Metabacillus sp. B2-18: one gene and its partners. The protein of the gene in region 3 interacts with the protein of the main gene of each other region in a pairwise test. Links are inferred from orthologs where the notes say so. Each region holds a gene or a part of one and is shown on either strand. Other genes may lie near its edges.

Region 1 (4,035 bases), 3.6 Mb from region 3 along the record:
GATACAATTAACAATACTTGTTTAACAATATCTCGTGTTTCACCTTGAAAAATTCCTCGCTCAAAGCTGTAAAAAGCATCAAACGTACCACCTATCGCTGCAACAAGAGCCCAAATTTTTAGCCTATTAGAAAATTCAAACATTTTGGTTAATGGTGGTTCTCCTGCTAAAAATGCACCAATGGCACCGATTAGCGTGCCACCTAAAAGTACTCCTAGTGCTATAAAGTAACTATGAATAAAAGCCGGCATAAAGGCTTCTTTGTCCATGACTATCAACCCCCTACTCTATATATATGGACGACCTATTTTAAGTATGAAAGAAAATATTTTTGTAGAAATGGTCTTATAACACGGAACGCTCTTATTTGTAACTATATAACCTCGGGAATATAATGAAGGATATATAAATGATCCTTGAATAAAAATCTAAAACGAATGTAGAAAGGAGGGGAATATATGCCGTTTGTTCACCTTCAAGTGAAAAGTGCATACAGCTTGCTCTCAAGTGCAGCAAGATTAGATAAATTAGTTAATAAGGCGAAAGAATGTAAATTTAATGCAATAGCGTTGACTGATTTTCATGTGATGTATGGGGCTGTAGCTTTTTATAAGCTATGTCAGGAAAATGGAATAAAGCCTATTTTAGGTATGACAGTTACAATCATAGATGAACAACATGAGACCGACATGACAGCTGTACTACTAGCTGAAAATAACGAGGGGTATCAGAATTTATTAAAGATAAGCAGTGCTCTTCAAACAAAATCACCTGAAGGGCTTCCAGATCGATGGTTAAAAAGCTATCATTCTGGATTAATAGCCATTATCCCAGGACAAATGTTCATGGAAAGCTTTGAAAAAGAACAGTTTGATCAAGCAATTGTTTTATTAAAAAAATATCAAACTTTATTTGGTGAAAACTCAATATACTTAGGAACTCAGAGAGTATCCTTAGAAGATGAGTCCCTACATAAATATTTACTGAATATTAGTAGTGAAGTGAATATTCCTATGGTGGCAACGAATAATGTTAGCTATATCGAAAAGGAAGATTACCTTGCTCAGCAATGCCTAATTGCATTAAAACGTGGTGAAAAGCTTTCTGATTTTCATGTTGACCAAAAAGGAACACATGAAAATTACTTAAAGCCTGCAGCTGAAATGGTATCTTTATTCGAGGAGTTCCCTGATGCATTAGAAAATACATTAAAGATAGCTGCTCGTTGTAAAGTGAATCTTAATCTGGGTGTTACTCATCTACCAAAATACCCTGCTCCCAAAAACCAAAATGCTGATGAATATCTTGAGGAGCTTTGTTTCAAAGGATTAAATACAAGATTTGAAAACCCTGACTCTATCTATTTACAAAGACTAAGCTATGAGTTAGATGTAATAAAAAGAATGAATTTTAGTGATTATTTTTTAATTGTATGGGACTTTATGAAATACGCTCATGAGCATGGCATATTAACAGGTCCAGGGCGAGGTTCTGCTGCTGGCTCTCTTGTTTCATATGTGCTGCGAATTACGGATGTAGATCCAATTAAACATAGATTACTTTTTGAAAGGTTTTTAAATCCAGAGCGTATTACGATGCCTGATATTGATATTGACTTTCCAGATACAAGACGTGATGAAGTAATAGCTTATGTAGCAAACAAATATGGCAAATTACATGTTGCTCAAATTATTACCTTTGGAACGTTAGCAGCCAAAGCAGCTATTCGTGATGTGGGGAGAGTAATGGGAGCTTCACCTAAGGAAACAGATGTCTTATCGAAGCTGATCCCATCTCGACCGGGAATCACCCTTCAAGAAGCATTTAAAGAATCTCAGGCACTACAGAAATTAATTACTGAAAATGAACGAAATAAAAAAATCTATGAAACAGCTTTAAAACTAGAAGGCCTCCCAAGGCATACTTCTACACATGCAGCAGGTGTTGTTTTAAGTGATCAACCTTTAACAAATATTGTCCCAATTCAAGAAGGGCAACAGGATGTGTACTTAACACAGTACTCTATGGATTACTTAGAAGATCTCGGGCTTTTAAAAATGGATTTTTTAGGCTTAAGAAATCTTTCTTTAATCGAGAATATTATGAAATCTATACAACGTGTTGAAGGAAAACGAGTTGATTTGACGAACATATCCTATCAAGACGAAAAAACATTTGATCTTTTATCCCAGGGAGATACAACAGGAGTTTTTCAGCTTGAATCCGAAGGGATGAGAAGTGTTTTAAAACGTCTTAAACCTAGCAGTCTTGAGGATATTGTTGCTGTAAATGCATTATACAGACCTGGTCCGATGGAAAATATTCCACTCTTTATTGACAGAAAACATAAAAGAAAAAGCACAACATATTTACACCCCTCACTGGAACCGATTTTGCAGAATACCTATGGTGTTATAGTTTATCAGGAGCAAATAATGGAATTGGCTTCTACTATTGCAGGATTTACTCTAGGGGAAGCAGACTTATTAAGAAGAGCCGTTGGGAAGAAAAAGAAAGATATACTAGATCAAGAGAGGGAACATTTTGTCTCGGGCTGTACTAGAAACGGTTATAGTCAACAAGTGGCAAACTCAATTTATGATTTAATTGTTAAGTTTGCCAACTATGGATTTAACCGAAGTCATGCAGTTGCATATAGTATGATTGCTTACCAATTAGCCTTTTTAAAAGCAAATTACCCTCTCCATTTTTTAACAGCTTTATTAACAAGTGTAAGTGGAAATGAAGATAAAGTTGCTCAATATGTTCGAGAGGCGAAGCGTAAAGGTTTCGCGGTGCTGCCACCTTCTGTAAACAAAAGTGAGTTTGCATTTTTAGTAGAAGGTGCAAGTATTCGCTATAATTTAACATCTATAAAAAATGTAGGAATAGCGGCTATTAAGGAAATCTTTCATGCAAGAAAGAAAAAACCTTTTACTGACTTATTTGATTTTTGTATAAGGGTATCAATGAAAATTGTGACTAGAAAAACAATGGAGCAACTTATTTTTGCAGGTGCAATGGATGAGTTTACTATTGATCGTGCAACTTTGCTTGCAAGCCTTGATGTTGCCATTGAGCATGCGGAGCTAATGACTCCATCAGATGAAAGTCAATTTGATCTCTTTTTGGAAGAAGAATTTAATCTAAAGCCAAAGTATATTGAAGTAGAGCCATTTAAAATTGAAGAAAAACTTAGATTTGAAAAAGAATCTCTAGGTTTATACTTTTCCATTCATCCTGTTGAAATGTATCGTTCAAACCTTCAAGGGGTCCGTGCTGTTACTATTGATGATTTATCTTCAAATGTAGATCGAAAGGTTTCAATTGGGGCTTTAGTAGCAAATGTACGAACAATACGTACCAAAAAAGGTGAGGTTATGGCTTTTTTACTACTTGGAGATGAAACAGGAGATATTGACGCTGTTCTTTTCCCTCAAACTTATTCAAAGTTTGGTGAAAAGGTGAGGGACGGGATGATTTTCTATCTAGAGGGAAAAGTTGAAAGAAGACAGGATAAACTTCAGTTTATTGTTCAGCAAATAAAAGAACTAGAACACTTACCAGCCGTTTCTAAACATGCAAAGCTCTTTGTGAAAATTGAGAAGCAGTTCTCAGATCAACAAAAGTTGCTAGATGTAAAGAAGATACTAAGTCGTTTTAACGGGAGTATCCCTGTCTACCTGTATTATGAGCATGATAAGAGGACTATTCAATTACCTGAAGAGTTCTCAGTTTCAGCTACAGAAGAGTGTTTAACAGATTTAATGAATTTACTTGGGCAAAATAATGTTGTACTAAAACAGGAGTAGCCTTTCATTGTAAGGCTATTTTCGTAAATGAGGATGTTTATGCTAAACGATGCTTTACAATCAAATGAATTATGTTATCATTTAATAATGATTTAAAGTGGTCTGACCACTTTTTGAAGAATGATAGGCAGTGTAAAAATAGATACAGCTGAACTGGTAACCAAACAATTAGATTCTTACAATAGGGTACTTGTTCTAGTACTTTACATGGGGAGTGTTCATG
Region 2 (3,000 bases), 3.8 Mb from region 3 along the record:
TACTGTACCGTCAACATTAATATGAATGTGCTTAATCGGCTTATCAAATCCGTAATGCTTTTCATTGTAAAATGCCACATAGTCTTCATCTGTTAATTCATTTTTATTTTTTCTCCAGATTGGCACCATGCTGTTGATGATTTGTTCTTCTTCGTATTCTTCTAACTCATTATCGCTGCCTTCTTTAGCTCGTTGGCCTTTAACATCCATTTTGATCGGATAGCGGATAAAATCAGAGTATTTTTTAATGATTGATTTTAGGTTATATTCCTCTAAAAACTCATCATAGTTATCTTCTTCTTCATTTTCTTTTATCTTCAAAATAATTTCTGTACCAACTGTATCTTTTTCATGCGGTTCAATTGTGTAGCCTTCAGCACCCTCTGATTCCCATTTGTAAGCTTCATCACTTCCAAGCGCTTTACTGATAACAGTAACAACATCAGCCACCATAAATGCAGCGTAAAATCCAACTCCAAATTGACCAATTATATCATGGCCGTCTTTTGATTCATTTTCCTTTTTAAACGCTAAGGAACCGCTTTTCGCGATAATACCCAGGTTGTTTTCAAGGTCTTCCTTTGTCATGCCAATACCTGTATCTAAAATAGTAAGTGTTCTATTTTCTTTATTTGGTGTAATTTTGATAAAGTAACTATCCTTTTCAAAGCTTAAAGAATCATCTGTTAATGCTCTGTAGTAGATTTTATCAATTGCATCACTAGCATTTGAAATTAACTCTCTTAAAAACACCTCTCGTTGTGAGTAAATAGAGTTAATCATCATTTCCAACAATCTTTTGGATTCTGCTTTAAATTGCTTTTTTTCCAATTTACAACCTCTCCTCTTCGAAAATTTAGCCTACTTTATTATGTAGTAAAATAGAAAATGATTAGGTGTTCTATGGACACTCCTTCTTCTAGTTTAGCACTCTAAGCTCTAGAGTGCTAAACTATTATTTAAATATCATATTTTTCTTATCTATGTCAACTAGTGGCAAATAAAAAAGTGCAATGAAAGCTAGTAAATAGCTAGTCATTGCACTTCATCTTTATACTAAAGCAGCTAATCTTTCTGTTACCTGCTCTTCTGTTAATCCATTTTCTGAAACATATCGATTACGTTCATGTACACGACACTCATGACTACATGCGCGCAAGTATTTATGCTCATTTTCTTCAGAGCAAAGAATTTTTTTATTACATTCAGGATTCCCACAGTTAACAAAGCGTTCACAAGGTTCACCAGTAAAATGATCTCTTCCAACTACAGTTGGTTCTACTCGGTTAACAGGTACAATTAGACGCTCATCAAATACATAACACTGACCGTCCCAATTCTTCCCTTGTACTTCAGGATCTTTACCATAAGTAACAATCCCACCGTGAAGCTGTGCCACATCCTCAAATCCCTCTTGACGAAGCCACCCTGAGAATTTTTCACAACGAATACCACCTGTGCAATACGTTAAGATCTTTTTGCCTTCAAACTGGTCTTTATTTTCACGAATCCAATCTGGTAACTCTTTAAACGTATTAATGTCAGGTAAAATCGCATTTTTGAAATGACCAACAGCATACTCATAGTCATTTCTAGCATCAATAATGACAGTATCTTCTTGTTTCATAGCTTCCATAAATTCTTTAGGGCTGTAATATTTACCTGTTAGCTCTAAAGGATTAACATCATCTTCTAAACGAAGCGTCACAAGCTCTGGGCGATGACGAACCTTCATTTTTTTGAAGGCATGCTCATCTTCTTCATCTATCTTATAAACCATTTCAGCAAAGCGAGGATCTTCTTTCATGTGAGCCATGTATTGATCCGTTTGCTCAACAGTCCCTGAAACTGTTCCATTAATTCCTTCTGTAGCAATTAAAATTCTGCCTTTTAGCCCAAGGTTTTTACAAAACTCTAGATGCTCTTGAGCATACTCCTCAGGGTTATCAATTTGAACATAGTGATAGTATAGTAAAACGCGATATTCTTTTGACATATATTTTTCACCTTCTATATTATATTTGCAAGATATACATACAGAGATGGTTACTTGCTTTTACATTTTACTTGTTTATAAAATGTAACATCTTATTAAAACAAATTTTCTACGAAAATGCAAATTGATAGTTTGTAAAGGTGAGATGTACCAATTTTGTTTATGTTCTTTTCGATTTTTTGTTCATACCCGCGATGAACGACACTTCCCTTGATTTTTCCAATCGTTTTGTCGTTCATATCCGCGATGATTGTCATTTCCCAACATTACACACATTACCCACCGTCACATTCATTACTAACTCAATTAGAACTCCATTCAAAAACAGCCCAATTTCAATTAATTGGGCTGTCACTTTAAGCAATGACAAAAATCAAGCAAAATCCTCTTCATTTTCAAGCCAAGTTGTTACCGCTGAGACTGCCTGTCTTTTTCCCGTCATTTCTTTCATATCAGGGTAGCCAATGTATAATAATCCAACCATCTCCGATTCGGAAGATAATGTAAACAGTTCCTTTACTTCATTCGAATAACAGCTTTCACCTGTTCTCCAAATAGCACCCAATCCAAGGGCATGGGCTGTGAGCAGCATATTTTGAACAGCTGCACAGACAGCTGCAACTTCCTCCTTCATCATGACACGTTTGTTTGCTGTTGTTGGTTCTACTGCAACAGCGATTATAACCGGTGCTCGCAAGGGTTTATTTTCTTCTCTTTCTAGTCGCTTTTGACTTTCTTCACTATTTGGATCTTCTAGTGTTTTTTCTACGAGAGATGCGAGTGTTTTACCGAGTGCTTTTCTGGCATCACCAGTTAATACAAAAAATCTCCATGGCTCTGTTCGGAAATGTGAAGGAGCCCATGTTCCTGCTTCAAGAATTTGATGAATCAACTCACTCGGGACAGGATCTTCCTTTACTTTTCCAATACTCCTTCTAGTTGCAATAGCTGAAAGGACGTCCATTATATTCACTCCCATTTTTTCAAGTTATTTCATCTTATTC
Region 3 (3,098 bases):
AGTTAAAAAGACTAGCATCGCAAAATTTGATGCAACTGTAGAAGTTGCTTTCCGTTTAGGCGTAGACCCTAAGAAAGCTGACCAACAAATCCGTGGAGCAGTAGTACTTCCAAATGGTACTGGTAAAACTCAACGTGTATTAGTATTTGCTAAAGGTGAAAAAGCGAAAGAAGCTGAAGCAGCAGGTGCTGATTATGTTGGTGATGCAGACTACATCAACAAAATCCAACAAGGTTGGTTTGAGTTTGACGTAATCGTTGCAACTCCAGACATGATGGGTGAAGTTGGTAAATTAGGACGTGTATTAGGACCAAAAGGTTTAATGCCAAACCCTAAAACTGGAACAGTTACATTTGATGTAACAAAAGCTGTTAATGAAATCAAAGCTGGTAAAGTTGAATACCGTCTTGATAAAGCTGGTATTATCCATGTTCCTATCGGAAAAGTATCATTTGAAGATAGCAAACTTGTAGAGAACTTTACAACAGTTTATGAAACATTATTAAAAGCTAAGCCTTCTGCAGCAAAAGGTACTTATATGAAGAGCGTAAATGCTACTTCTACTATGGGACCTGGTGTGAAGGTAGATTCTTCAAGTTTCGCTGTAAAATAATAGCTATTGACTTCGTATAGAAGTTTATATATAATTATCAATGTTGTTTAAAACAAATATCGCTATACCGTAGACAGTAGGTGCTTTTATAAGCTTAAATATCCTGCCGAGGTGTATTTACGAATAAAGCATGATTTTGCTTATTGTATGTACAAAACCTCCATGTCTTGTGGAGGTTTTTTAATGACCATCACCGAACGGTACTAGTGTTACATGAATCTAACAGGAGGTGTAACAATGAGCGCAATTATCGAACAAAAGAAACAGATCGTAGATGAAATTTCTACTAAGTTCCGTGAAAGTAAATCTACTATCGTTGTTGATTACCGCGGATTAACTGTAAGTGAAGTTACTGAATTACGTAAGCAATTACGTGAAGCAGGAATCGACTTCAAAGTTTACAAAAACACAATGACTCGTCGTGCTGTTGAGCAAGCTGAGCTTACTGGTCTTAATGATGTATTAACAGGACCTAACGCAATTGCATTCAGTAATGATGATGTTGTAGCTCCGGCTAAAATTTTAAATGACTTCGCTAAAAAACACGAAGCTCTTGAAATCAAAGCTGGTGTAATCGAAGGTAATGTTGCTAGTGTTGAAGAAGTTAAAGCTCTTGCTGAACTTCCATCACGCGAAGGTTTACTTTCTATGTTGCTTAGCGTACTTCAAGCTCCTATCCGTAACTTTGCTCTTGCTACTAAAGCAGTTGCAGAACAAAAAGAAGAACAAGGTGCTTAATCGGTACAACAATCTAGTATGTCTTTACTAATAAAATATTAACAGGAAAAACAAGGAGGAAATTATAATGACTCAAGAACAAATCATTGAAGCAGTTAAAAATATGACTGTTTTAGAATTAAACGACTTAGTTAAAGCAATCGAAGAAGAGTTTGGTGTAACTGCTGCGGCTCCTGTAGCTGTTGCTGCTGCTGGTGGCGAAGCTGCTGCTGAGCAAACTGAATTTGACGTAGTACTTGCAAGTGCTGGCGGACAAAAAATCAAGGTTATCAAAGTTGTACGTGAAGCTACTGGCTTAGGCTTAAAAGAAGCTAAAGAATTAGTAGATAACGCTCCAAAACCACTTAAAGAAGGCGTTTCTAAAGAAGAAGCTGAAGAATTAAAAGCTAAACTTGAAGAAGTTGGAGCTTCTGTAGAAGTTAAGTAATAAATGTACTATATAAAAAAGCTCGCCGGTTAAAGGCGGGCTTTTTTGTACTTAAGAATAATTGAAGTAACTAATGCATCTATTCGCATTTTGCAGTAGATGATTTTTTATCATTAAATTTGATTTAATACGTATAAAATGCAAGGTTGATGTAAAACCTATTCTTCTGTAAGAGGAGGAACTTTTATGAGTAATCATTATTATTCTGAGAAGCCAACTGTTGAAAGTGAGCGTAAAACATGGACATTTCAATTAAAGGATTTTCTTTTTACATTTCAAAGTGACCGTGGAGTGTTTTCAAAAAATGAAGTAGATTTTGGTTCCCGCCTTTTAATAGAAACGTTTTTACCACCGGATGTAAGTGGTGATTATCTAGATGTTGGTTGTGGGTATGGGCCTATTGGGTTGTCTCTTGCAAAGAGTTTTAACAAAAAAGTAGACATGATCGATATTAATGAACGGGCAATAGAGTTAGCAAAGGATAATGCTGCTCTTAACAAAGTGGAGAATGTAAATATATTTCAAAGTAATCAATTTGAAAACATTAGTGAAGATCGGAAATATGCCGCTGTTTTAACAAATCCACCAATTCGAGCAGGGAAGCAAGTTGTTCACTCTATTTTTGAAAAAAGCTTCGAACATCTTGAGCATGAGGGTGAGTTGTGGATTGTTATACAAAAAAAACAGGGAGCACCGTCAGCGATGGATAAACTAAATGAAATGTTTAATGAAGTGGAAGTTGTGGAAAAGAAAAAAGGCTATTATATCATAAAAGCAAAAAAGAGTTGACTCCATTTTTTTGTTGTGTTAGTATTATAAAATGCCAATATATAATTTCCATAACTATCTAATTTTTAAGGTAAAAGATGTATAGAAATTAGTTTTATGGGAATACTATTAAAATCAAAAGTACGTTTTAAAAATGTGGTTTTCTTACTAGAAACCCTTTTTATTTTTTGTTTTTTCCTTGCGTCAGTACTTGCATTTTCCTATGTTTTATTGCAGATTTTTTATTGGTAGTATGTAAAGATATTGTTTTTAAAGAGAATGATCATATGTGAGTTCTCTTATTCGTCTGTCTAAAAAAGGTATACATAATAGTACGACGCAAGATCCTATTACGCTTGATTTGAGGGGTGAATGAGTTGACAGGTCAACTAGTTCAGTATGGACGACACCGCCAACGTAGAAGTTATGCACGCATTAGTGAAGTGTTAGAATTACCAAATCTTATTGAGATTCAAACCTCTTCCTATCAGTGGTTTCTTGATGAGGGCTTAAGAGAAATGTTTCAAGATATTTCTCCAATTGAGGATTTCA

Evidence for each region.
Region 1: the proteins of rplL (region 3) and dnaE interact in binary tests that used the Escherichia coli proteins (3 or more experiments, as listed by UniProt). The link is inferred for Metabacillus sp. B2-18 from one-to-one orthologs.
Region 2: the proteins of rplL (region 3) and trhO interact in binary tests that used the Escherichia coli proteins (3 or more experiments, as listed by UniProt). The link is inferred for Metabacillus sp. B2-18 from one-to-one orthologs.

The regions. Positions count from the first base shown.
Region 1 is NZ_CP088245.1:3,715,246-3,719,280, reverse strand. What follows is about bases 137-4,012. They hold dnaE (DNA polymerase III subunit alpha), read left to right. Parts: upstream 137-458; coding sequence 459-3,812; downstream 3,813-4,012. Other genes in these bases: LPC09_RS18870 (sporulation membrane protein YtrH), read right to left, coding at 137-269. In the rest of the region: more of LPC09_RS18870, read right to left, coding at 1-136. UniProt on the Escherichia coli protein: DNA polymerase III is a complex, multichain enzyme responsible for most of the replicative synthesis in bacteria. This DNA polymerase also exhibits 3' to 5' exonuclease activity. The alpha chain is the DNA polymerase catalytic subunit.
Region 2 is NZ_CP088245.1:3,949,075-3,952,074, forward strand. Bases 25-2,865 are described here. They hold trhO (oxygen-dependent tRNA uridine(34) hydroxylase TrhO), read right to left. Parts: upstream 1,997-2,865; coding sequence 1,052-1,996; downstream 25-1,051. Other genes in these bases: htpG (molecular chaperone HtpG), read right to left, coding at 25-831; LPC09_RS20070 (nitroreductase family protein), read right to left, coding at 2,370-2,865. Also shown: more of htpG, read right to left, coding at 1-24; more of LPC09_RS20070, read right to left, coding at 2,866-2,960. UniProt on the Escherichia coli protein: Catalyzes oxygen-dependent 5-hydroxyuridine (ho5U) modification at position 34 in tRNAs, the first step in 5-carboxymethoxyuridine (cmo5U) biosynthesis.
Region 3 is NZ_CP088245.1:125,077-128,174, forward strand. Bases 160-3,098 are described here. They hold rplL (50S ribosomal protein L7/L12), read left to right. Parts: upstream 160-1,418; coding sequence 1,419-1,778; downstream 1,779-3,098. Other genes in these bases: rplA (50S ribosomal protein L1), read left to right, coding at 160-613; rplJ (50S ribosomal protein L10), read left to right, coding at 851-1,351; LPC09_RS00675 (class I SAM-dependent methyltransferase), read left to right, coding at 1,965-2,567; rpoB (DNA-directed RNA polymerase subunit beta), read left to right, coding at 2,924-3,098. In the rest of the region: more of rplA, read left to right, coding at 1-159. UniProt on the Escherichia coli protein: The binding site for several of the GTPase factors involved in protein synthesis (IF-2, EF-Tu, EF-G and RF3). Is thus essential for accurate translation.